DNA from 3 places in the Arthrobacter melezitosi genome. Region 2 is predicted to be linked to each of the others. Evidence: predicted binding sites of a transcription regulator. Region 2 holds the regulator's gene; each other region holds the start of a gene.
What was found. Region 2 encodes LexA, which represses DNA repair genes until DNA is damaged. Its sites were predicted from a motif close to TCGAACANNTGTTCGA; they were not measured.

Region 1: the regulator LexA is predicted to act here: its motif matches at 4,056-4,071, upstream of imuA' (DnaE2-dependent mutagenesis accessory factor ImuA').
Region 3: the regulator LexA is predicted to act here: its motif matches at 4,444-4,459, upstream of ruvA (Holliday junction branch migration protein RuvA).

What each region holds. Positions count from the first base shown of each region.
Region 1 is NZ_JBTNDJ010000004.1:266,254-271,991, forward strand. It holds gene ACX80W_RS07290 (error-prone DNA polymerase) at 1-1,644, opposite strand, end outside; gene ACX80W_RS07295 (DNA polymerase Y family protein) at 1,671-3,263, opposite strand; gene imuA' (DnaE2-dependent mutagenesis accessory factor ImuA') at 3,263-4,045, opposite strand; gene ACX80W_RS07305 (DUF5997 family protein) at 4,179-4,562, opposite strand; gene ACX80W_RS07310 (LysR family transcriptional regulator substrate-binding protein) at 4,648-5,379, shown strand; gene ACX80W_RS07315 (GAF and ANTAR domain-containing protein) at 5,561-5,738, opposite strand, start outside.
Region 2 is NZ_JBTNDJ010000006.1:168,055-180,360, reverse strand. It holds gene hisH (imidazole glycerol phosphate synthase subunit HisH) at 1-234, opposite strand, end outside; gene hisB (imidazoleglycerol-phosphate dehydratase HisB) at 231-848, opposite strand; gene ACX80W_RS09305 (histidinol-phosphate transaminase) at 940-2,034, opposite strand; gene ACX80W_RS09300 (LysM peptidoglycan-binding domain-containing protein) at 2,112-2,537, opposite strand; gene lexA (transcriptional repressor LexA) at 2,921-3,610, shown strand; gene ACX80W_RS09290 (GGDEF domain-containing protein) at 3,742-4,890, shown strand; gene ACX80W_RS09285 (ATP-dependent DNA helicase) at 5,041-7,071, opposite strand; gene hflX (GTPase HflX) at 7,064-8,671, opposite strand; gene ACX80W_RS09275 (class I SAM-dependent methyltransferase) at 8,799-9,410, shown strand; gene dapF (diaminopimelate epimerase) at 9,540-10,487, opposite strand; gene miaA (tRNA (adenosine(37)-N6)-dimethylallyltransferase MiaA) at 10,492-11,379, opposite strand; gene miaB (tRNA (N6-isopentenyl adenosine(37)-C2)-methylthiotransferase MiaB) at 11,535-12,306, opposite strand, start outside.
Region 3 is NZ_JBTNDJ010000013.1:64,809-70,546, reverse strand. It holds gene ACX80W_RS13185 (M3 family metallopeptidase) at 1-50, opposite strand, end outside; gene ACX80W_RS13180 (type 1 glutamine amidotransferase) at 203-925, opposite strand; gene ACX80W_RS13175 (Mur ligase family protein) at 925-2,196, opposite strand; gene pdxT (pyridoxal 5'-phosphate synthase glutaminase subunit PdxT) at 2,281-2,994, shown strand; gene ACX80W_RS13165 (YebC/PmpR family DNA-binding transcriptional regulator) at 2,997-3,755, shown strand; gene ruvC (crossover junction endodeoxyribonuclease RuvC) at 3,789-4,364, shown strand; gene ruvA (Holliday junction branch migration protein RuvA) at 4,508-5,131, shown strand; gene ruvB (Holliday junction branch migration DNA helicase RuvB) at 5,131-5,738, shown strand, end outside.

The DNA.
Region 1 (5,738 bases), on a different contig from region 2:
CAGGTGCCGCGGAAACGTGAGGATGCTCCGGGCGAGCTCCACCACCGGCTCGGGGATGTCATGGTCGGTGCTGGAGACGAGGCTTCCCCAGCGCTCCACCTGCTTGGACCAGGCATCCTGCTGCCCGGGGCTGTGCCCGAGCGCCTTGGCCATGTCGCGCACCGCGAATTTGGGACGGTAGGTGATGACATTGGCCACCTGGGCGGCGTTGAACCGCCCGTATTTCCGGTAGACGTACTGGATGACCTCCTCGCGCCGGTCCGAATCGAAGTCGACGTCGATGTCGGGCTCCTCGTCGCGCATGCTCGAGAGGAAGCGTTCGAAGGGCAGTTGGTACTTGATCGAATCCACGGCCGTGATCTCCAGCAGGTAGCACACGGCCGAGTTGGCCGCTGATCCCCGCCCCTGGCACAGGATGCCCTGGCTGCGCGCGAACCGCACGAGGTCGTGGACGATGAGGAAGTAGCCCGGGAAGTTCTTGCTCTCGATGACATCGAGCTCCCGCTGGATCCGGTCCCGGACCTCCTCCCGGCCGGGATAAAGCCGGTCCGCCCCCTCCCACACAAGGCGCCGCAGATAGCTCATCTGCGTATGGCCCTCCGGCAGGTCGAGGTTCGGCAGGCCGGGCCGAACGCTGCGCAGCCGGAACGCCAGGTCCGCCGCCAGGTCCACCGTCCGCTCCACCGCGCCGGGGTATGCCCGGAACCTGGCGGCCATTTCGGCGCCGCTGCGCAGGTGCGCGGTGCCCGCCGCGGGGAGCCAGCCGTCCATCTGGTCAAGGCTCCGGCGCGCCCGCACCGCCGCCAGCGCCGTGGCGGTCCGGTGGCGGCCCGGGTCGGCATAGTGGACATTGTTGGTGGCGACCAGCGGCAGGTCCATCCGGGCGGCCAGGGCGGCGAGGGCGTCATTGGTTGCCGTGTCGGTGGGGTTGCCGTGGTCGAAAAGTTCGACGGCCACATTGTCCCCGCCGAAATTCTCCACCAACCGCCGGAGTTCTGCTTCGGCCGCCGGGATGCCCCCGGAGGCAAGGGCCTGCCGGACGGCGCCCTTGCGGCACCCGGTGAGGACGAAGAAGGAGCCCTCGGCCCGCCCGGCGAGCTCCCCGAGGTCGTACCGGGGCCTTCCTTTTTCGGCGCCGGCGGAAAGCTGCGCCGCGGTGATGGCCCCGGCCAGGCGGTGGTAGCCGGCCGAGCCCCGGGCCAGGACCAAAAGGTGGGTGCCCTCGGGGTCCGCCTCCCCGTTCTGGGGTTTCGACAGCCCGAGGGAGAGCTCGGCACCGTAGATGGTGGAGAGCCCCGGGTGCTTCTCGGCCGCCTCGGCGAAGCGGACCGCTCCGTACAGTCCGTCATGGTCGGTCAGGGCCAGTCCCTGCAGCCCCAGCCGCCGGGCCTCCTCGATGAGGTGCTCGGGGCTGGAGGCCCCATCGAGGAAGCTGAAATTCGAGTGCACGTGGAGTTCGGCATAGGGGATGGAGGGCCCGGCTTCCGGTTCGGGGCCGGACGGATGGGTGTAGGGCTGGCGTTTGCGGGACCAGGCCGGGCTGTCTCCGCCGTCGGCGCCCGGAGGAGGCAGCCCCGGGCGGGTCGAATCCGAAAGATTCCTCTCGAAGTCCGACCAGGGTACGGGCGGGTTGCTCCATCCCATGATTGGCTCCTTGTGGTGGTGGGGGATCAGTCGTAGGTGGCTTCGGCCCACCATTGGTGGTCCTCGAGGAGGAACAACCAGGCAGACCCCGACGGGTCAACCAGCTGGAACCGGTTCAGGACCCGCCCTGCCGGGTCCCACCAGCGTTCGGTGATGGGCCAGGGCCCGGCCCAGGACTGCACCGGCCAGCGCGGTCCCGTATGGCGGCCGGCCGAGAAAAACGCAGGATCGGCGCTGAGCACCCCACGGCCGTCGACGTCGACGCCGTTCCCTGCGGCATCGACGACGATGCCCGGAACCGGTTCGGCGAAGACCGTGGCCGGGACGGGCCCGGGCAGCTTCCCAGGCCAGGGCAGCTTGGAGTCCCGGGGGAGCGCCCCGGGGGGCGCGTCACCCCAGGGGATGTAGACGCGGCGGTCCGCCAGGAGGCGCCCGCCGGCAAGGATCGCGGTGAGGACGGCGCCGTGGCCGAGCATGCTCTGGATCCGGGCCAGGCCGTGGTGGACGCTCTCGTCGGGGCCCGTGCCCCATAGCCCGTCGGCATGGTCGCCCAGGTCCTCGACGGTCACCGGCCCGACCTGCACGCGGGTGATGCCCGAGCTCAGCCCGCTGTCGGCGTTCCTTCCCCCCTGCAGCTGCCACCGCACCCGGTCGACGACGTCGTCGGCGTCGAACCACCGGGGATGCTGCCAGGTCCGCTCCGACACCTCGCCGGAGTCGGAAGTCAACACCACCCGCAGTGCCGTGCAGACGAGCCCGGCGCCCCGGATCCGGTCGATGAAGGCCTCGGCGGACATCCGGAAGGCGAAGGCGAGCTGGTCGATGCGGGCCAGCGGCGGCTCGAAGTCGACGGTGGTCTCAAGCTGCGGCGGAGGCCTGCGCGCCACCACGCCCGCGGAGTCGGTTCCGCTGGCCAACCGGTGCGCCAGTGCGCCCTCTTCGCCGAACCGGTTGCGGACATCGGCTGCCCCGAGCGCGGCGAAGTCCCCGAGCGAGCGGATCCCCAGGCGGCGCAGCAGTACCGCGAGCTTCGGCTGATCCAGGACCTCGAGGGGAAACGTGCTGAGGAACCAGGCGGAGCGTCCGGGCGGGATGATGCACAGCGGCCCGTCGGCGTCGTCGGTTTCCTCGGCGACCCGGGCCGCCTGCTCGGCGGCGAACGGACCGTCGGCGATTCCGATCCGCACGTCCGTCAGGCCGATGGCGGCAAGGGCCGTGAAGACGACGGAGGCCGTCTTTTCCTCGCTGCCGTAGTAGCGGGAGGGACCCTTGGCCCGGACCGCGCACAGTCCCGGCCGGAGGACCTGGACGCCGGGCATAATCGTCTCCACGGCGGCGGTGACCGGTTCGAAGCTGCGCTGGTCCAAATCCGGGTCGTAGGGCAGGCAGATGAGGTGCGGACACCGCGCCTGGGCCTCCCGGACCCGCAGCCCCCGGCGCACCCCCTCCTGGCGGGCGGCGGGGGAACAGGCGAAGACCTCCCCCTTCGCCACCAGGGCGAGGGCCGCGTCGGCCTCGAGGGAATGTTCACGCAGGGCGGCCGTGATCGGCCAGTCCGGGCACCACAGCAAAAGGGTCCGGGTGGCGGTGGAGCCGTCTCCGGCGGGCGGGCTGTCCATCAGGAGTTCATCAGGGTGGGCCAGAACAGGGGATCCCCGCCGTCGGCGGAGCCCGGGGCACCGTCGTTGAGGTACCTGCCGGCCGGATCCTGCAGCCCGTGCTGCAGGTCGGCAAGCCAAAGGTAGGCATGCCGGGGCCGGCCCGAGGGGTGCGTGGCGGTGATTTTCATCCGGCGGGCACGCAGGTGGCCCCTTCCGGAGCCGAGGCCCTCCCACACACTCTCGGCCACGCCCAGGGTCGAGTCGCTCTGCTGCCAGCTCCCCAGGGTGACCATCGCGGCCCCGCGCTGCCGGAGCCTCGCCTTGAGCCGGGCCGTATCGGTTGGGGTGAGGTGCTCGGGGGCGCGGGTGAGGACCACCGAGACCACATCGATCAGGGCCGCCGTCACCGTGAGCCACTGGGCTCCCGGTGCGGGCACCAGGATCAGCCGGTCGAGGTTGATCCCGAATTCACGGGCGGACTCCACACTGAATTCGGGCAGTCCAACCACCCCGCACCAGGCCCCCTGGGCGGAAGGACCGGCCAGCAACGCCATGGCCAGGGCGGCGGAGTTCCGCACCGAGTACGAGCCCCCGGACTGCAGGCCACCGCCGGGCAGGATCCGGGCCAGTGCCGGAACCGTGGGAAGCCGCCTCGAATCCAGCCGACTGGCCTGCATCTGGTTGATGCGCTGCTGCAGGTCCACCGGGGAGGCGGTCTTCAGCAGCCGCGGCCCGGGCGCGCCGGAGCCGGAGGGGAACGGCCCGTCCTCCTCGAGGGCGCCTGCAGCTGGTGGAGTCACGACTCAATATTCGAATACGTGTTCTATTAAGTCAATCGGAGGCTCCGGCCGTGGAGGAGCCCTGAATATGCTACGCAGTGGAGGGAAATGCCCTTAAACCCGGTTCATCCGGGGGCCCGGCGCAACTTCGCGGTTACTTCCTGCCCTGCTCGGAGCCGGCCTCCTGCGCACGCTGGGCATCGCGCTCCTTGACCCGGGCGGCCTCCGCCCGCACCGCGGCCTGGGTGGCGCGTTCGGCGACGAGCCAGGCCGGGGGATCCTGCAGCAGGGCCGTGATCTGCGCGGTCGTCAGCGCCTCGGTAACGCCGCCACGGGCCAGCCCGCTGACGGAGACCCCCAGCTTCTGGGCCACCACGGGACGGGGGTGCGGACCGTTGCGGCGCAGCTCGGCGAGCCACTCCGGCGGGCTCTGCTGCAGTTCGTTGAACTCCCCCCGCGTCAGTTCCCGCTCCTGGAATTCCGAGGGTGCGGCGGGCAGGAAAATGCCAAGTTTCTTGGCCGCGGTGGCCGGTTTCATGGTCTGCGGGGTTTTTGCGGGGGTCATGATCCAAGCGTAACGGTCCCCGGCGCTGCCCCGGCCGCCCGTGGGCTAGGGTGAAGTTGTGCCAGAGTTCAAGCCCCGAACGCTTTCCGTGGGCTTCGTCGCCGGCGTCACCCCCGGCAAATGGGTCGGGCGGTGGCGGGAGCGGCACCCGGAGGTGCCGCTGGAGCTTCAGCAGTACGGCGACGACGCCGTGGCCGCCCTGCACTCCGCCGCCGTCGACGTCCTCTTCGTCCGGCTTCCCGTGGACCGGGAGAATCTTTTCGTCATCCCGCTCTATGAGGAACAAGCCGTCGTGGTGTCCTCCAAGGAGCATGAAATCTCGCTCTATGACGAGGTGCCGCTGGCCGAACTCGAGGCGGAGAACCGGCTCGACGTCGCGGAGTGCGGAGGCCCCGCCGGAGCCGTCGAGGTGGCGGCGTCGGGGGCCGGGGTCGTCGTGCTCCCGATGTCCCTGGCCCGGCTGCATGCCCGCCGGGACGCCGTGCACCGGCCGGTGCCCGAACTTCCGGGGACCACGATCGGCATCGCCTGGCTCGAGGGCAACGACTCGCAGGACGTCGAGGAGTTCATCGGAATCGTGCGCGGCCGGACCGAGCGCAGCTCGCGCCAGCCCTCGGCCGCCGACGGTCCGAAAAGTGCATCCTCGAAGGCTCCGGCTCGGAAGGCCGGGGCGCAGCAGGGGGCCAAGCAGTCGGCCGCACCGGGCGGGAAGCGTTCCGGCGCCCCGAAGGGGGCCGCGAAGGCGGGAAAGGCCCGGACGCCGCAGAACCGGCGGGGCCGACGCCGCTGATGTCCCCGCGAGTTTGCAGCTAACCACGCTTTGAGCCCCGCGGAGGGTGGTGAGCTGCAGTTTCGGTGGGAGCCCGGGTGGAGGCATTTCCGCGAGTTTGCAGCTAACCACGCTTTGAGCCCCGCGGAGGGTGGTGAGCTGCAGTTTCGGCAAGACACCCACGCGGGCGGGTGGCCTCCGCCTACGCTTCGAAGTGGGTCTCGGGTTCGCCCTGGCCGATGGAGGCCACCACGGAGGCGGCAATGTCACGGACCTTCCGGTTGCGGCTGCTCGAGACCGCCTTGAGGATATTGAAGGCCTCCTGCTGGCTGCACCGGTTCTGGGCCATGATGATTCCGATGGCGATATCGATGGCGGTG
Region 2 (12,306 bases):
GGGCCGTCCGCCGGCCACGCGGCGGCCGATGAGGCGCAGCGCATCGACATCCTTGAGGCCCTTCATCACGGCCGCGAAGGCCCCGACACCCGGCACGACGAGCCCGTCGGCGTTCAGCACGTCCTGCGATTTGGCGCTTAGGGTGACCTCGGCGCCGACGTGTTCGAGGGCCCGCACCACGGAGCGGACGTTGCCCGAGCCGTAGTCGAGCACCGTCACCTTGGGCGCGCTCACAGTGCCCCCTTCGTCGACGGAATGCCCTCGACCCGAGGGTCGGACTCCACCGCGGCCCGGAGGGCGCGCGCGAAGGCCTTGAACTGCGCCTCAACGATGTGGTGGGGGTCCCGGCCGGCGAGCACCGTCAGGTGCAGGCAGATCCCGGCGTGCAGCGCGATGGCCTCGAAGATGTGGCGCGTCAGCGACCCGGTGAAGTGGCCCCCGATGAGGTGGTATTCCTGGCCCGCCGGTTCGCCGCCGTGCACAAGGAACGGACGGCCCGAGATGTCGACGACGGCATTCGCCAGAGCCTCGTCGAGGGGAACCGTCGCCTCGCCGAAGCGCCGGATCCCGGCCTTGGTGCCCAGGGCCCCCCGCAGGGCCTCGCCGAAGGCGATGGCCGTGTCCTCGACGGTGTGGTGGACGTCGATGTGCGTATCGCCGGTGGCCTTCACCGTCAGGTCGATCAGGGAGTGCTTGGCGAGTGCGGTGAGCATGTGGTCATAGAACGGCACTGTGGTACTGATGTCCGAGGTACCCGTGCCGTCGAGGTTCACCTCGAGGTACACGCTGGATTCGCTGGTGGTCCGCTCGATCCGCGCGGTGCGGGCGGCGGAGATCTCCACGGTCATTGGTGTCCTTCGCTAGGGTTTTCGCATCGGTGCGGGCCGCCGTCCGGACGGAGGGGCGGCGCACGCTCCCTTCCAGTCTAGGAGACGCCGCTCAGAGCAGGTGCTTCAGTGACTCGAGGAACACTGTGGTTTCCCTCTCCGTGCCGGCCGTCACCCGAAGGTGGCCCGGAATCCCGACGTCGCGGATCAGCACCCCCGCCTCGAGCAGGCCCCGCCAGACCCGCTGTGGGTCCGCCAGGCCGCCGAACAGCACGAAGTTGGCGTCGGACGGGGCCGGCGACAGGCCCAGCCCCGCGAGTTCGGTCACGATGCGGTCGCGCTGGACCTTGATCGCCTCAACGTTGGCCAGGAGGGTGGCGGAGTGGGTCAGGGCGGCGTTGGCGGCGGCCTGGGTGATCGCCGAGAGGTGATAGGGCAGGCGGACCAGGCGCAGCGCATCGGCGACCTCGGGCGCGGCAGCGAGGTACCCGAGCCGGGCTCCGGCCAGTGCGAACGCCTTGCTCATGGTGCGGGAGACGATGAGCCGCTCCCGTCCGGGCAGCAGGGTGATGGCGCTGGGCGTGCCGGCGTGGGAGAACTCGGCGTAGGCCTCGTCCACGATGATGATGGCGCGGGCCGCCGCCCCGGCCTCGTAGGCGGCCTCCACGACGTCGAGCCCCAGCGCCGTCCCCGTGGGGTTGTTGGGAGAGCAGAGGAAGACGACATTGGCGCCGGAGGAGGCGACCTCGCGGGCGACGTACCCGGCGTCCAGCTGGAAGGCGGCGTCGCGGGCGGCCGTGACGTAGCGGGTGTCGGTGGCGCTGGCGAGCAGGGGATACATCGAGTACGTCGGAGGGAAGCCGATCGCGGTGCGCCCCGGCCCTCCGAACGCCTGGAGGATCTGCTGGAGCACCTCGTTGGAGCCGTTGGCGGCCCAGACCTGCTCCGCCGTGACTCCCCCACCAAGGTAGCGGGCAAGGTTCCCGCGCAACTCGGTGAACTCGCGGTCCGGATAGCGGTTCAGCCCGAGGGCGGCCGCCTGCACCGCCTCGACGATGGCGCTGCGGACCTCGGCAGGCACCCCGTGGGTGTTCTCGTTGACGTTGAGCAGGATCGGAACGTCAATCTGCGGGGCACCGTAGGGAGATAACCCCACAAGGTTCTCGCGCAGCGGAAGGCGGGACAGGGACTCAAGGCGGTTCCTCACCCACCGAGCTTAAGCGAAGGTCCGCCGGAGTGCTGAATTGAGGCGGGGCGCCGACCGGCCGCCACGGGCGGTCCGGGTTACCTGGAGACGGGCAGTGCGACGATCTGGCCCGCCTGCACCGTCGAGGAGCCGAGCCCGTTGAGTTCGACGATCTCCGAGACGACGTCGCGCGGATCCCGGTCGGGGGCGAATTCGCCCGCCAGCGACCAGAGCGTCTCCCCCGGCGCCACGTTGACACTCACCGTGTCGGCCGGCTGGGCGGTGTCGCTGCCGGCCTTGGCCGGCGCCGTCATGGACGCCGCGAGGAGGACAAGGGAGGCCGCGAGCAGCACCAGCGGCACCCCCACCAGGAGCACCCTGCCGCGCCGGGTCAGCCGCAGCCGCGGAAGGTCCGTATCCCGCTGACTGGGAAGACGGCCCCCGCCCGTTGCACCGAGGGACCGGAGGCCACCCGCCGCGGCGGATCCTGCGGGGGCACTGAGCGGGCCTGGTATTGCGGTCATGACGTGTACCTCTTCTGGAGTTTCGAATAAGTCCAACGGGTTCGAACGGTTAATTCGAACATGTCTTCTATTTCGTCCTGCTTATTCTTAGCACCTGTCATCGAGCTTTGTCGAGACTCGCTCGAACATATGTTTGAAAACAGGTCCGTGCTGGCCTACCGTTGGCCTCATAGGAAGACGCGTAGTCCGGCCCTGCCGGCGGACGGCGGCAACCTGACAACACCACGTGCCACCGACACAATGGGTCAGCCGGGACTTCCCGGCGCAGGTGGCGGCGCAGCGAAGGGACAGAACCAGTGGCAGAGCGGGCAGCGGAAGAGGGGCGGGCGGCTCCGGCCGTCCCGGCGGGAGAGGCGGCCGCAGCGCTTCCGACCGGCGCCCCCGTGCGGGGACGTCCACGGGGCCGGACGGTGCCCAAGGGCCTGACGCCGCGCCAGATGAAGATCCTTGAAACCATCCAGCGGTCGATCGGCGCCAACGGGTATCCGCCGTCGATGCGCGAGATCGGCGACACCGTCGGACTTGCGAGCCTCTCAAGCGTCACGCACCAGCTGTCCCAGCTGGAGCGGCTCGGATATATCCGCAGGGATCCCAAGCGGCCCCGGGCCATGGAGATCCTCCTGCCCCTGACCCTGGCCGACGCCGCGGCGCCTCAGCAGGACAGGCCGGGCACCGGCCCGGAGTTTTCCGGCGCGGTCGACACGGCGATGGTTCCCATGGTGGGACGGATCGCCGCCGGCGGCCCGATCCTCGCCGATCAGGTCGTCGAGGATGTCATGCCGCTGCCGCGGCAGCTCGTCGGGCACGGCGAACTGTTCATGCTCCGGGTTTCCGGGGACTCGATGATCGACGCCGCCATCTGCGACGGCGACTGGGTGGTCGTGCGCCGCCAGCAGAGCGCGCAGAACGGCGAGATCGTCGCCGCCCTGCTTGACGACGAGGCGACGGTGAAGACCTTCCGCCAGCGGGACGGGCACACCTGGCTGCTTCCGCAGAACACCCGGTACGAACCGATCCTGGGCGATCACGCGAGCATCATGGGCAAGGTCGTCTCGGTGATGCGCGCCCTCTAGCCCGGGCGGCTTTCACCGCCGGCGCCGACGGCACAAGGGGCTCCGGGGCCGCCACGCGCCGGAGCCTCGGGGGAATGTCGCCGCCCGGTGCGATACTGGCGGCATGTCGCACGGAACGGAGGGCCCGCCGGATGCCGCTTGATACCTCAACCCTGAGGGTCGCATTCGGCGTGGTGGCACTGATCCAGCTCGTGCTGTTCTACCTCGTGACCTTCCGCCGCACCCGCTCGGCCTACAGCGCCTGGTGGTGTGCGGCCATCGGACTGTTCCTGGCCGGCTCGGCGGCCTTCCTCCTCGACGGCACAATCCACCAACGCTGGGCGAACCCGCTGGGCAACACGCTGCTCGTGGCCGGCGCGGCGGCCGTCTGGGCGGCGGCGCGCTCCCTGCATAAGGGCCGTCCGCCGGTGGCACAGCTCGCCGCCGCGCCCCTGCTGACCGCCCTCGCCTCGGCACTGGGCCACCCCGCAGTGAACCCCTGGTCCGGCGGGGAAGTCTTCCTGGCCATGATGTCGCTGCTCTTCGGCCTCGCCGCCTGGGCGGTGTGGCGGCCCGCTCCGCACCTCGTCCGGACCCAGCTGCCGCTGGCGGTGGCATCGGGCTTCCTCTCGGTGTTCTACCTCGGGCGCGCCGTCGCCTTCGTCGTCGGGGGCGTGGACGGGCGCGTCTTCCAGACCCTCTTCGGATCCGCCGTGACCACACTGATCACCCTCACCCTCCTGGTGGTGGTGTCCTTCACCATGGCCGCGCTGAGCAATGACCAGGTCACCCGCAACCTGCGGCGCAAGGCGGCGCGCGACGGCCTGACCGGGCTGCTCAACCGCTCCGGGTTCCTTGACCGGGCGACCCGGGAACTCGAGCGCCTCAAGGGCGCCGGGATCCCGGCGGCGCTGATCCTGGCGGACCTCGACCGGTTCAAGGAAGTGAACGACACCTACGGGCACGCCGCCGGCGACACGGCACTCCAGGCCTTTGCGGCGGCGTGCTCCCGCTCGGTGCGGTCCACCGACCTGGTCGGGCGCTACGGCGGCGAGGAGTTCATCATCCTCCTCAGCGGCGCCGACGCGGAACGCGCGGAGGCCGTCAGCGCGGAGATCAGCCGGGTCCTGCTGGGGTCGCGGACGCCGCAGGGGTTCCCGCTCCCCACCGTCAGCTTCGGGATCGCCGACGCCGGGCCGGCCGACGGCGGATTGGAGGCGGTCATCGCGGCGGCGGACGCCGCGCTCTACACCGCGAAGTCTCAGGGCAGGAACCGGGCGGTCCGCGCGGCGTCCACCTAGCACCGGGCGGTCACTGACGGTGGGACCGGCGGGCACGGCGGGTTGCCTCCGGGACCCGGCCCGGCCCGGCCCGGGACCCGGGCGCCCGCACAGGGCGCCCCACCGGCAGTCATCAAGCCGGTCGGGCACGGTTCCCGCGGCCGGACTCCCCTAGCCTGCGGCGACCCGCTCGAGGATCCCGAGCGCCGTCGTCCGGTCGGTGGTGTGCCAGAACGGCGGCAGGGCTGCGCGCAGGAAGGATCCGTAGCGGGCATTGGCAAGCCGCGAGTCGAGGACCGCGACCACGCCGCGGTCTCCGGAGGCCCGGATCAGGCGCCCCGCCCCCTGCGCGAGCCGCACTGCGGCGTGCGTGGCGGAGACGCTCATGAACCCATTGCCGCCGGCGCGGGCCACCGCCCGGGTCCGGGCGGTCATCAGCGGGTCGTCGGGGCGCGGGAAGGGAATCCGGTCGATCACCACGAGCCGGCAGGACTGCCCCGGCACATCGACTCCCTGCCACAGGGACAGGGTGCCGAACAGGCAGGTGTCCGGCTCATCGGCGAACTGCTGGACGAGCGAGGGAAGCGAGGCCTCGCCCTGGCACAGGATCTCGAAGTCGACGAGTGGGCGCAGCGCCTCGGCCGCCTCCTCTGCGGCGCGGCGGGAGGAGAACAACCCGAGCGCTCCGCCGCGGGATGCCTTCAGCAGCGCGGCCAGCTCGGCCAACTGCGCCTCGGAGGTGCCCCGCTCGGGCTTGGGCAGGTCCTTGGCCACATACAGCACCCCCTGGCGGGGGTAGTCGAAGGGGCTTCCCACGTCCACCCCGGTCCAGGACGGCGCGCCCGCACCGGTCAGCCCGAGGGAGCCGGCCACGGGCCCGAATTCGGCGCCGATCGCGAGGGTCGCCGAGGTCAGCACGACGGTGTGGTCTTCGAACAATCCCTCACGGAGGCGCCCGGCGACCGACAGCGGCGCCACGTTGAGGATGGCCGGCGCGCTTTCGTCGGCCATCGAGTAGCCGGCGCCCGGGGTGAAGGTACTGGGGCGGGAGGCCCAGACGACCTCACCGGCCTCAGCTGCCGCGAGCAGCCGCTCGGCCACCTCGAAGACGAGGCCGAGCCGCCCCCGGGCCTGCTGCCGGCCGCCGTCGGCGTCCCCCGGGCCGTCGGCCTTGCCGTCGGGCTTCGTGTCCGAAAGGGCGGTCCGGGAGGCATCGCGCACCTGCTCCAGGGCGAGCCCGAGCTCCTCGGGAAGGCGTCCGGGCATCAGCCCGGAGGGCAGGAGCGCACAGGCCTCCTCCAGGGCCTTGCCGGCGGAGTCGAGCGCGTCGGTGCGCAGGGAGGCGTGCCGGCGCACCGCCGTCGCGGCCGCTGAGACCATCGACGCCGAGAGCTGCCCGGAGACCGCCCCGGTGACCCGGTCGTGGAGTTCGTGCGCCTCGTCGATGACGACGACGTCGTAGTCCGGGAGCACGGCGAGGCCCTCGAAGGCGCTGATGGCCAGCATCGCATGGTTGGTGATGACGATGTCGGCGGTCGCGGCGGCCTCCCGGGCACGTTCACTGAAGCACTCCTTGGCCACCGGGCACCGCTGGGCACCAAGGCACTCGAGGCTGCTGACCGACACCTGGCGCCAGGCCCGATCACTGACGCCCGGCAGCAGTTCGTCGCGGTCACCGGTCCCGGTCTCCTCGGCCCACTCGCGGAGGCGCACCACCTCGCGGCCGAGCGCGCTGCCCGGCGCGGCAGGTGCCGCGCCGGGGTGCTGGACGGCGTCCTCGCCGAGGCTGAACAGGGCGTCGGGGGCGTCCTCCTCCGGGAATCCGCCCGCCGTCTTGTGCAGGCACACGTAGTTCGACCGCCCCTTGAGGAGGGCGACGTCCACGGGCCGGGGAAGGTGCGGCTGAACCGCCGACAGCAGCCGGGGCAGGTCACGGCCCACGATCTGCGCCTGCAGGGCCAGGGTTGCCGTCGAAACGATCGAGGGTTTGTCGCTGTCGATGGCGTGCGCGATCAGCGGCAGCAGGTAGGCCAGCGACTTTCCCGTTCCGGTGCCGGCCTGGACGAGCAGGTGCTCCCCGGTGTCGATGGCCTCGCTCACCCGGCGCGCCATCTCATGCTGGCCGGCACGGCTTTCACCGCCCATCGCCGCGACGGCGGCATCCAGCAGGTCCAGCGCGTCGGGCTCGCGCCCTTTACTCATGCCTCAGGTACGGCTCGAGCTCCGCGGCCAGGCCCTCCCTCACCATCACCTCAAGCAGGGTTCCCTCCTCGGCGTGGTCAAGCGAGAGGATTTCCGCGTCCTCCTCGTGGAGCCTGCTGATGATCTCCCCGTGGTCGTAGGGAACCAGCAGGGACATACGCACCCCGGGCCTGGGGATGGAGGTGCTGATCTGCATGCGCAGTTCGTCGATGCCCTGGCCGGTGCGGGCCGAGACGACGACGTGGCGCGGCTCCCGCTGGCGGAGCCGTTCGAGGACGAACGGGTCGGCGGCGTCGGCCTTGTTGAGCACGATGATCTCGGGGATGTTCCGGGCGTCGACCTCCGCGAGGACCGTGCGCACGGCGGCAATCTGCCCTTCGGGGTCGGGGTGGGAGGCGTCGACGACGTGGAGGATCAGGTCGGCGTCCGCCACCTCCTCGAGGGTTGAGCGGAAGGCCTCGACGAGCTGGGTGGGCAGCGACCGGACGAAGCCGACGGTGTCCACGAGGGTGTACCCGAGGCCGTCGGTTGTCTCGGCCCGGCGCACCGTCGGGTCAAGGGTCGCGAACAGGGCGTTCTCCACCAGCACGCCGGCGTCGGTGAGCCGGTTCAGCAGCGAGGACTTCCCGGCATTGGTGTACCCGGCGATGGCGACCGAGGGCACCTGGTTGCGGCGCCGGTTCGACCGTTTGGTCTCCCGGGCCGGCTTCATGCCGGCGATCTCGCGGCGCAGCTTGGCCATGCGGGTGCGGATCTTCCGGCGGTCAAGTTCGATCTTCGTCTCACCCGGACCGCGGGAGCCCATTCCGGCACCGGCGCTGCCGACCTGGCCTCCGGCCTGCCGGGACATCGATTCGCCCCAGCCACGCAGCCGCGGCAGGAGGTATTCGAGCTGGGCGAGTTCAACCTGGGCCTTGCCCTCGCGGGACTGGGCGTGCTGGGCGAAGATGTCGAGGATCAGGGCGGTCCGGTCGATGACCTTCACCTTCACGATGTCCTCGAGGCCCCTGCGCTGGGAGGGGGACAGTTCGCTGTCGACAATGACGGTGTCGGCTCCGACGGCCGCCACCACGTCCTTGAGCTCCTGTGCCTTACCGGAGCCGAGGAAGGTGGCCGGATCGGGCTTCAGGCGCCGCTGGACCATGCCATCGAGCACCTCCGAGCCGGCGGTCTCTGCGAGGGCGGCGAGTTCCTGGAGCGAGTTCTCGGCGTCCTGCGCCGTGCCGTCGCTCCACAGGCCGGCGAGGACAACGCGCTCGAGGCGCAGCTGCCGGTATTCGACCTCGGTGACGTCCTCGAGTTCGGTCGACAGGCCGGCGACCCGGCGCAGGGCGTGCCGCTCGGCGAGGTGCTCCTGGTCGCCGTCGAAGTCCGAGTGCTCCTGTGCGGAGGACGAAAGGGCCTGCGCACGGGAGCGCCACGTTGCCGGGGCTCCGCCGGCCGATCCGTCACCGGCCGGGGGCTTGGCTGCCGCCGAGGATTTGGACGCGACCGCCTCGTCGTGGGCGAGAATCCGGTCGATGACAGCCTGGATCTCCGCGGGTCCCATCTCGGCTCCGGTCGATCCTTCGTGGTTCGTGGTCATGTTCTCCTTTGTCATTGCGTCCTTACATGCTAGTAGCAGGTGAACCGGGCGCCCAGCGAATTCACTCTGCGCGCAACAGCAATTGACGGTCCTGGCGGCCGGAATCCGGGGCACGGCCCGGTCGGCACTAGGCTTGACGCTTATGGAATCCCAGCACTACTTCAGCCCCCAGCCCGCCGGCCCGGGCGTCCGGCGGCCGCTGTCGGTTGTCCTCGACGGGGAGCAGCGCGACCTGGTGACGTCGTCGGGCCTCTTCAGTCCCGACGGCATCGACAAGGGCACGGCCATCCTGCTCGGCTCGGTCCCCGAGCCGCGCGGCACGCGCCTGCTCGACGTCGGCAGCGGCTGGGGCCCGCTCGCCCTGACCCTCGCCCTGAAGGCCCCGGAGGCCCAGGTGTACGCCGTGGACGTCAATGAGCGGTGCATCGCCCTGACCCGGGACAATGCGGCCCGCCTCGGCCTGTCCAATGTCCGGGCCGGCACCCCGGACGACGTCGACCCTTCCCTCGAGTTCGACACCATCTGGTCGAATCCACCCATCCGGATCGGCAAGGCCGAACTCCATGGGCTCCTGCTGCGCTGGCTGCCCCGGCTGGCGCCCGGCGGCGAGGCGTGGCTCGTCGTGCAGAAGAACCTTGGGGCCGATTCGCTGCAGCGCTGGCTCTCCGAGGCGCTCCCGGACGGCTTCGCCGTGCGCCGCGCAGACACGGCGAAGTCCTTTCGCATCCTCCACGTCACCCGTCCGGCCGGCTGACCCGCGGCCGCAGGCCCGGGGTGCATGACCGGTAGCGCCCTGCATGCGGAGGGTGCGTCGCGTTGAACAGTGGGCCTGTCGCGGTGAACAGTCGGCCTGTCGCCCGGGCCCCGCGCATCCGCGGCCCGCTCAGGCGCCCAGCAGTGTGCCCTCGGCGACGAGGACGGCGGGCCCGCTGAGGTCGACGTGCTCGCGTCCGTCGGCGCCGGCATGGAACACGACCCCGAGCACTCCGCCCGGGACGCGGACGGCCCAGCGCAGGGGCGACTGCGGGCCGGCCCAGTAGCGGGTGGCCGCAGCGGCGGCGCACGCCCCGGTGCCGCAGGACCAGGTCTCCCCCACCCCGCGCTCGTGCACCCGCATCGTGAGCCTGCCGACGCCGTCCTCGATGAGGGGCTCCGCGGGGACGACGAATTCGACGTTGGTTCCGTGCGGAGGCACCGGCGTGACCACCGGGGCCTCCACCAGCGGGGGCGCCGCGAGCTCGTCGAGCCCCGCGAGGGCCACGACGGTGTGCGGATTGCCCATGCTCACCGAGAGCGCCGGCCGCGGCACACCCAGGCCCGCCGCCTCGACCGTCGAGTCCGTCGCCCGGGAGGCGGCCTCCCCGGGATGGATGAACTCCCAGGGGCCCATGTCGACGGAGTATCCGTCCGTCGACCGGGAGACCACCTTGACGCCGGCGCGGGTCGCCACGGACACCGCGGCCCCGTCGTCCAGGGTGACCAGCCCCCGGCTGATCAGGTAGTGGACGAAGACCCGGACACCGTTGCCGCACATCTCGGATACCGACCCGTCACCGTTGCGGTAGTCCATGAACCACTCGGCGTCGGGGTGCCCTGCGAGCAGCGCGCGCCCTTCCGGGAGGTGCTCGGAGCGCACCGCACGGATCAGTCCGTCGGCACCGACCCCGAGGTGGCGGTCGCACACCGCGGCGACGGCGTCGGGGCGGAGGTCCAGGGCGGCCTCCGGGTCGAGGAGGAGGACGAAGTCGTTGCCCGTCCCGTGGCCCTTCGTGAAGGGCACACCGGTGAGGGGCGATACGGTCGGGGCCTGCTGGATGGGTGCGGTGCTCACCCCTCTAGGATAGGGTCCCCGCGGCGCGGGCGAGCCGGAGGGAGCGTGCAAGCAGGTCCGGCGCGCGCCACGGGATCCACTGCACCCGCGGGTCTCCCCGGAACCAGGTGCGCTGGCGCTTGGCGAACTTCCGGGTCGCCACGACGGTGTCCTCGATAGCCGCCGATTCGCTGAGGGTGCCGTCGAGGACCTGGAGGAACTGGGAGTATCCAAGCGCCCGGGAAGCGGTGCGACCTTCGCGCAGCCCCCGGGCGTCGAGGGACCGCACCTCCTCCAGCAGGCCACTGCGGACCATCGCATGCACCCGCTCCGCGAGCCGCACCTGCAGTTCCTGCGGGTCGACCGACAGGCCGATCTGCACGGCCGGTGCATAGTACTGGCGGTCGGGCATGAAGGAGCTGAAGGGTCGCTTGGTCAGCTCGGCGACCTCGAGGGCGCGCACGAGCCGGCGGTCATCGGCGATCCGGGCCGCCGACACCGGATCGACCTGAGCGAGGCGGATGCGCAGGGCGGCAGACCCCCCTGCCGCGAGCTCGGACTCCAGGCGCGCCCGCAGGGCAGGATCGGTGCCGGGGAACTCGAGGCGGTCGAGGGCGGCGCGGACGTAAAGGCCCGAGCCGCCGACCAGCACCGGCACCCTGCCACGTGCCCGGACCGCGTCGATGGCCTGCCGGGCCTCTGCCTGGTAGGCGGCGACGCTCGCCTCCTGGCGGATGTCGAGGATGTCGAGCAGGTGGTGTGGAACCGCGCGGCGCTCCTCCAGCGGCACCTTGGCCGTACCGATGTCCATGCCCCGGTAGAACTGGAGCGCATCGGCATTGATTACCTCGCCGCCGAGTTCCAGGGCGAGGGCGATGGCCAGGTCGGATTTTCCGGTACCGGTCGGGCCCACGACGGCTACGACGGGCCCGCCGGTGACCTTCTCCGGGGCGTCCGGGACAGGCCCACCGGCGGCGTCACCGGCGGCGCGGGCCCCTGCGGAGCTGCCGGGCGTGGATTGGGTTCCGCCGGGGCCGCCGGAGGGTCCGGAGGTTCCGGTCCGGGACGTCAAGGCGTGGAGCGGCGTGGCGGCAGTCCCGGCATGCCCAGGGACACGCCCGCCGCCGCGCCCGGCCGGCCACCGGGGACCGGAGCTCCGCACGAGTCCGCCTGGCTGCGGTCCCAGGCGTCTCCGGCACGGGAGCGCCGGAGCGAATACTCCGCGGCTGTGGGATCGGACAGCAGGTGGAAGGGTGCGGCGTGGGTGACCGGAACCGTGACGAGGTCGCCGGGCCGCGGCACCTCGGCGCCGGAGGGAACGCTGAAGTGGACAAGCCGCTGGTCCTGGGCCCGACCCGTCAGGCGGTGGGTCTCACCGCCCTTGCGGCCCTGGTGGGCCGTCACCAGGACCTCGACGCGGCGGCCGACCTGGCGGGCGTTTTCCTCCTCCGCGATGCGGTCCTGCAGCGCGGTGAGGCGCTCGAAGCGCTCCTGCACCACGTGCTTGGGCAGCTGGTCCGGCAGGTCCGCCGCGGGGGTGCCGGGCCGCCGGGAGTACTGGAAGGTGAAGGCGGTCGCGAACCGGGACTTCTCGACGACGTCGAGGGTGGCCTGGAAGTCCTCCTCGGTCTCGCCGGGGAAGCCGACGATGATGTCGGTCGAGATCGCGGCGGAGGGCATCCGCTCGCGCACCCGGTCCAGGATGCCGAGGAACTTCGCCGACCGGTAGGAGCGCCGCATCGCCTTCAGGATGCGGTCGGAGCCGGACTGAAGGGGCATGTGGAGCTGCGGCATCACATTCGGGGTCTCGGCCATGGCGTCGATGACATCGTCGGTGAAC
Region 3 (5,738 bases), on a different contig from region 2:
GGGGGCAGCTGGTAGGGGAGCGTGCTTGGCTCGAGGAAGGGGTTGCTCATAAGCCTTAACTTTTGCATGCCGCGGCGCCCACCGGGGAACCCGATCCGCGGCCGGACCGTCCCGGCGGGTCCGGAGGGCCCGTCCCTCACTGTCCGATGGCCCACGCCCAGGCTCCACCCGGGCCCGGCCGGAACCGGCGCGGGAGCCGGAATCAGCGCGGGCGGCTGCCCGCGTGCTGCCGGGCGAGGTCGGCGAGGGTGTCGTCCAGGGGCTCCGGTTCGAACGTCCCGTACTTCCGCTCCACCGCCTTTTGGATGAGGAAGTCGGCGATCGCCGGGTTCTTCGGGAGCAGCGAGCCGTGCAGGTAGCTGGCCACCACGTTGTGGTGGCGTGCCCCCTCGTGGTTGTCCCGGGAATTGTTCCCTTCGCCCTTGGTGACGGTCGCCAGCGGCGCCACCCCTGCGCCCAGGAAGGTCTGCCCGCTGTGGTTCTCGTACCCGTGGATCTCGCCGAACTCCGCGCTGGTGGCGACGACATTGCCGATCAGGCGTTCCTCGCCGCCGACGGTCTCGAGGTCGAGCACCCCGATGCCCGGGATCACCGTGCCGTCCACCGTGCGGAAGAATCGGCCGAACAGCTGGTAGAGGCCGCAGATGGCGAGCATCGGCTGCCCGTCCTCGGCGAGCCCGCGCAACCGGGGACCGATGGCCTGCAGGTCGTCCTGGATGACGAGCTGCCCGCTGTCCTGCCCGCCGCCGCCGATGATCAGGTCGGCGTCGCCGGGGAAACTGTCGCCGGCGTTGTGCTCGGCGAGAACGGCGTCGTACCCGTGCCAGGCCAGGCGCTGCTTGAGCACCAGGACGTTGCCCCAGTCACCGTAGATGTTCATCTCGCGCGGGTAGAGCTGAAGGATGCTGATCGTGCCCTTGGACATCAGGAAACCACCTCGACGGTCGTGATTTTCGCGAGCTCCCGCCGGATCGCGAGCATTGCGGTGTAGGTGCAGAAGATGCGTTTGGGCTGCCCGGGGCTGCCGGCGATGAACGCCTTGAGCGCTGCGGGAATCTCGGTTTCGATGCCGCGGACCTCGACGTCGTCGTACTTCAGGCGCAGCGCCATGTCGTAGGCGCGCACCCCGGTGACGAGGTCCACTCCGGCGCCGCGCAGGGAGTCGAAGTCAACGTCCCACAGCCAGGACATGTCGCGCCCGTCGGCGTAGTTGTCGTTGATCGCGATCATGGTGGCGTGGCCCGCCGGATCGAAGGACTTCAGTCCGAGCCGGAAGCCGCTGGGATTCTTCACCAGCACCAGTTCGAGCGGCTGGCCCTCCACGGTGAGGCTCTCGCCCCGCCCGAAGGCCGGTTCGACGGTCGACAGGGAGGCGAACAGGGCGTCCGCGTTGGCGGTGCCGCCAAGCACCGTCCGGGCCGCGGTGAGCGCGGCCGCCGCATTGAAGATGTTGTACACCCCTCGCAGGCGCAGCCCGGCCGGCACCGATCCGCCGTCGACGCCGAACACGGCGCCGTTGCCCTCCGCCCGCTCCAGCACGACGTCGGCGGGGAGGTCCGACGGCGCCGGGACCCCCGTGGCGCCCCGGAGTTCGTCGTCGTTGGGAAAGGTGCTCCGCAGCGACGGGTCGAGGCCGAAGTAGACGACGCCGGCGTCGCGCACGGTCGGTGCGAGGCCCGCGACGCGCGGGTCCTCACGGTTGAGGATCACGGTTCCGGTGGTGGCGGCGGCGATCTTCCCGAGCAGGCGGGTGGTCGCGTCGATCTCCCCGAAGCGGTCGAGCTGGTCCCTCAGGACGTTCAGCAGCAGCGAGTACCTCGGGCGGACCCGGTTCACGAAGTGCACCGCGTGGGCCTCGTCGAGTTCGAGGACGGCGATGTCGGCCTCAAGGCGCCCCCGCCAGTCCACCTCGCCCAGCAGGGCCGCGGCGACGCCCCGGGTGAAGTTGCTGCCGGTGCGGTTCGTGAAGACCCGCAGGCCCTGGCCCTCGAGCAGCTCAACGACCATCTTGGTGGTGGTGGTCTTGCCGTTGGTGCCGCTGACGACCATGACGCCGTGCTCGAGGGAGGCCAGCGCGCGGCCCATGAAACCCGGGTCGATGCGCTCAACCACCAGGCCCGGCAGCGCCGAGCCGCCGCCGCGCAGCCTGGAGGCGCGGCGCACGGCTTTTCCGACAAGGACGCTCAGGGGATTCATGCCTTTAAACCTAGCGCAACCATCCGGGGGAGCCGGTCAGCCGGCCGGCGCCCGGGGCGGAAACCGAGCACCTAGAATTGGACCATGGCCTCTTCCTCACCTTCGCCCTCCTCCGGCGTGCGCATCGGCGTGCTGGCCGTCCAGGGTGACGTGCGCGAGCACATCCGAACCATCGAATCCCTCGGCGGCACCGCCACCGCCGTCCGGCGCCCCGCCGAACTCGAGGGGATCGACGGGATCATTATTCCGGGCGGCGAGTCGACGACCATCGACAAGCTCACCCGGGCCTTTGACCTCGCGGAGCCGCTGCGCGCCCTGATCAGGGCCGGGCTGCCCGCCTACGGCTCATGCGCCGGCATGATCCTGCTCGCCGACGTGATCGCCGATCCGTCGACGGACCGCCAGGGCAATCCGCAGCAGACCCTGGGCGGGCTCGACATCGTGGTGCGGCGCAACGCGTTCGGCCGGCAGCGCGAGTCCTTCGAGACCGACCTCGACTTCCGCGGGCTGAACGCCACAGCCGCCGCCGGCGGGAACGACCCGGTGCGGGCCGTGTTCATCCGCGCGCCCTGGGTGGAAAAGGTCGGGCCCTCGGTGGAGGTCCTCGCCGAGGTGCCGGCGTCGGCGACGCCCGTGCCCGGCGGGTCCTTGGATGGCGGGCCGGAGAAGTCCGGGGCGGTCGCTAGAATTGTGGCAGTGCGGTCGGGCAACCTGCTCGCGACGAGTTTCCATCCGGAAGTCACCGGCGAGCAGCGGGTCCACGAATTGTTTATTCGAATGATCAGAGGAGAAGCGTAAGCATGTCGGGGCACTCTAAGTGGGCTACAACCAAACATAAGAAGGCCGCGATCGACGCCAAGCGCGCGAAGTCCTTCGCCAAGCTGATCAAGAACATCGAGGTGGCCGCGCGCGCAGGCGGCGCCGACCTCGCCGGCAACCCTGGCCTTGAACTGGCGGTGTCGAAGGCCAAGAAGACCTCGGTCCCCATCGACAACATCAACCGCGCCGTCAAGCGCGGCGCGGGGCTGCTCGGCGACGCCGTCGACTACCAGACCATCATGTACGAGGCGCGCGGGCCCCAGGGCTCCGCCCTGCTCATCGAGTGCCTCACCGACAACAAGAACCGGGCCGCCTCCGAGGTCCGCCTCGGCATCACCCGCAACGGCGGCAGCGTCGCCGACCCCGGGTCGGTGGCCTACCTGTTCACCCGCAAGGGCGTCGTCACCCTCCCCAAGAACGGCCTGTCGGAGGACGACGTCCTGATGGCCGTCCTGGACGCCGGCGCCGAGGAGGTCAAGGAGTCGGCCGACACCTTCGAGGTCATCTCCGAGCCGCAGGACCTGCGGGCCGTGGTGGCCGCGCTCGAGGAGAACGGCATCGAGTACGACACCGACGAGGCCGAGTTCGTCCCCTCCATGCAGGTCCAGCTCGACGTCGACGGCGCGAAGAAGTTCCTCAAGCTCGTCGACGCCCTCGAAGAACTCGACGACGTGCAGAACGTCTACTCCAACGCGGACCTCTCCGAAGAGGTCCTGGCCGAACTCGAGACCGACGATTAGCACCGGCCGGGCGGGCCTGCGGGAGGGTGCACCGTGACGATCCGCGTTATGGGCATCGACCCCGGGTTGACCCGGTGCGGCCTGGCCGTCGTCGACGTCGAACCGAACCGGCACTCCACGCTGGTGGCCGTCGGCGTCGTCGGCACCGAGGCCGGCCGCAGCCTCGACCAGCGGCTGCTGGTGATCGCCGAGGCCGTGGATGAGTGGCTCGACCTTCACTCCCCGCACGTGCTGGCCGTGGAGCGGGTCTTCAGCCAGCTCAACGTCAGCACCGTGATGGGCACCGCCCAGGCCTCGGGAGTGGTCATCGCCGCCGCCGCCCGGCGGGGCATCCCCGTCGCCCTGCACACCCCCACCGAGGTCAAGGCCGCGGTGACCGGCAACGGCCAGTCCGACAAGGTGGCCGTCACCAAGATGGTCACCAAGATCCTGCGCCTGGACGCCCCGCCGCGGCCGGCCGACGCCGCCGACGCGCTGGCCCTGGCGATCACCCACGCCTGGCGCAGGGGAGTGGGGCTGCAGGGGGCGGCGGCCGCCGCCGGCGCGGGAGCCGCCACCCCCGCCCAGCGCCTGTGGGCCGAGGCCGAAGCGAGGGCCCGGCGGCGCTGACCGGCACCCCTGGGGGCCGACGGCCGGCGGCGGGCCCGGTGTGGCGGCGCGCGCCGGAGCTCCCGGGACGGTAACGTAATAGAAAGTATGTTCGGACGATGGTTCGGGCGATCGATCCCCATACCTCTTTGGAGCTTCCCGAGATGATCAGTTCCCTCCGCGGCACCGTGGCCTCCGTCGGCCTGCAGTCCGCCGTGCTCGACGTTCACGGCTTCGGCATGCAGGTGCAGGCGACACCGCAGACCCTCTCCACGCTCCGGGTCGGCAGCGAGGCGCAGGTCTTCACCACGATGGTGGTGCGCGAGGACTCGATGACCCTCTTCGGATTCTCGGACGCCGAGCAGCGCGAGGTCTTCGACACCCTGCTGGCCATCAGCGGAGTCGGCCCGCGGCTCGCCCTTGCCGTGCTCGCCGTGCACACCCCCGAGGCCATCCGCATCGCCGCCTCCTCCGGCGACGACAAGGCCTTCAGCAAGGTCCCCGGCATCGGGCCCAAGGGTGCGCGGCGGATCGTGCTCGAACTGGCGGGCAAGCTCGTGCCCCTCGAGGCCCCCGGCGTACCCCGGAACTCCTGGCAGGAGCAGGTGCTCACCGCCATGATGGGCCTGGGCTGGTCCGAGAAGGACGCCGGAGCCGCCATCGACGCCGCCACCGCCGACGCGCCCGAGGTTGCCGCGACCGGCGACGTCGCCCAGATCCTCAAGCTCACCCTCCGCCGGCTCGGCTCCGACGGCGCGCGGAGCTCGGCCCGGGCGAAGAGCCTCTGATGGCCCCGGCATCCCAGCCCGGCGACGCCCCGCTCGTCGCGGCCTCCTCCGACCCGGAGGACCGCGCCGTCGAGGCCGCGCTCCGGCCCAAGAACCTCGACGATTTCGTGGGGCAGAAACGGGTGCGCCGGCAGCTGTCCCTGGTGCTCGAGGCCTCCCGCCTCCGGGGCCGCAGCGCCGACCACGTGCTGCTCTCGGGCCCGCCCGGGCTGGGCAAGACGACGCTGGCGATGATCATCGCGGCCGAGATGAACGCGCCGCTGCGGATCTCCTCCGGGCCGGCGATCCAGCACGCCGGCGACCTCGCCGCGATCCTGTCCTCGCTCACCGAGGGGGAGGTGCTCTTCCTCGACGAGATCCACCGCATGTCCCGCCCGGCCGAGGAAATGCTCTACATGGCGATGGAGGACTTCCGGGTCGACATCGTCGTCGGCAAGGGGCCCGGCGCCACCGCCATCCCGCTCGACCTTCCCCCCTTCACCCTCGTCGGGGCCACCACCCGGGCCGGGCTGCTGCCCGGACCGCTGCGCGACCGCTTCGGCTTCACCGGCCACCTCGAGTTCTACTCCACGGAGGAGCTCGAACTGGTGCTGCGCCGGTCGGCCAT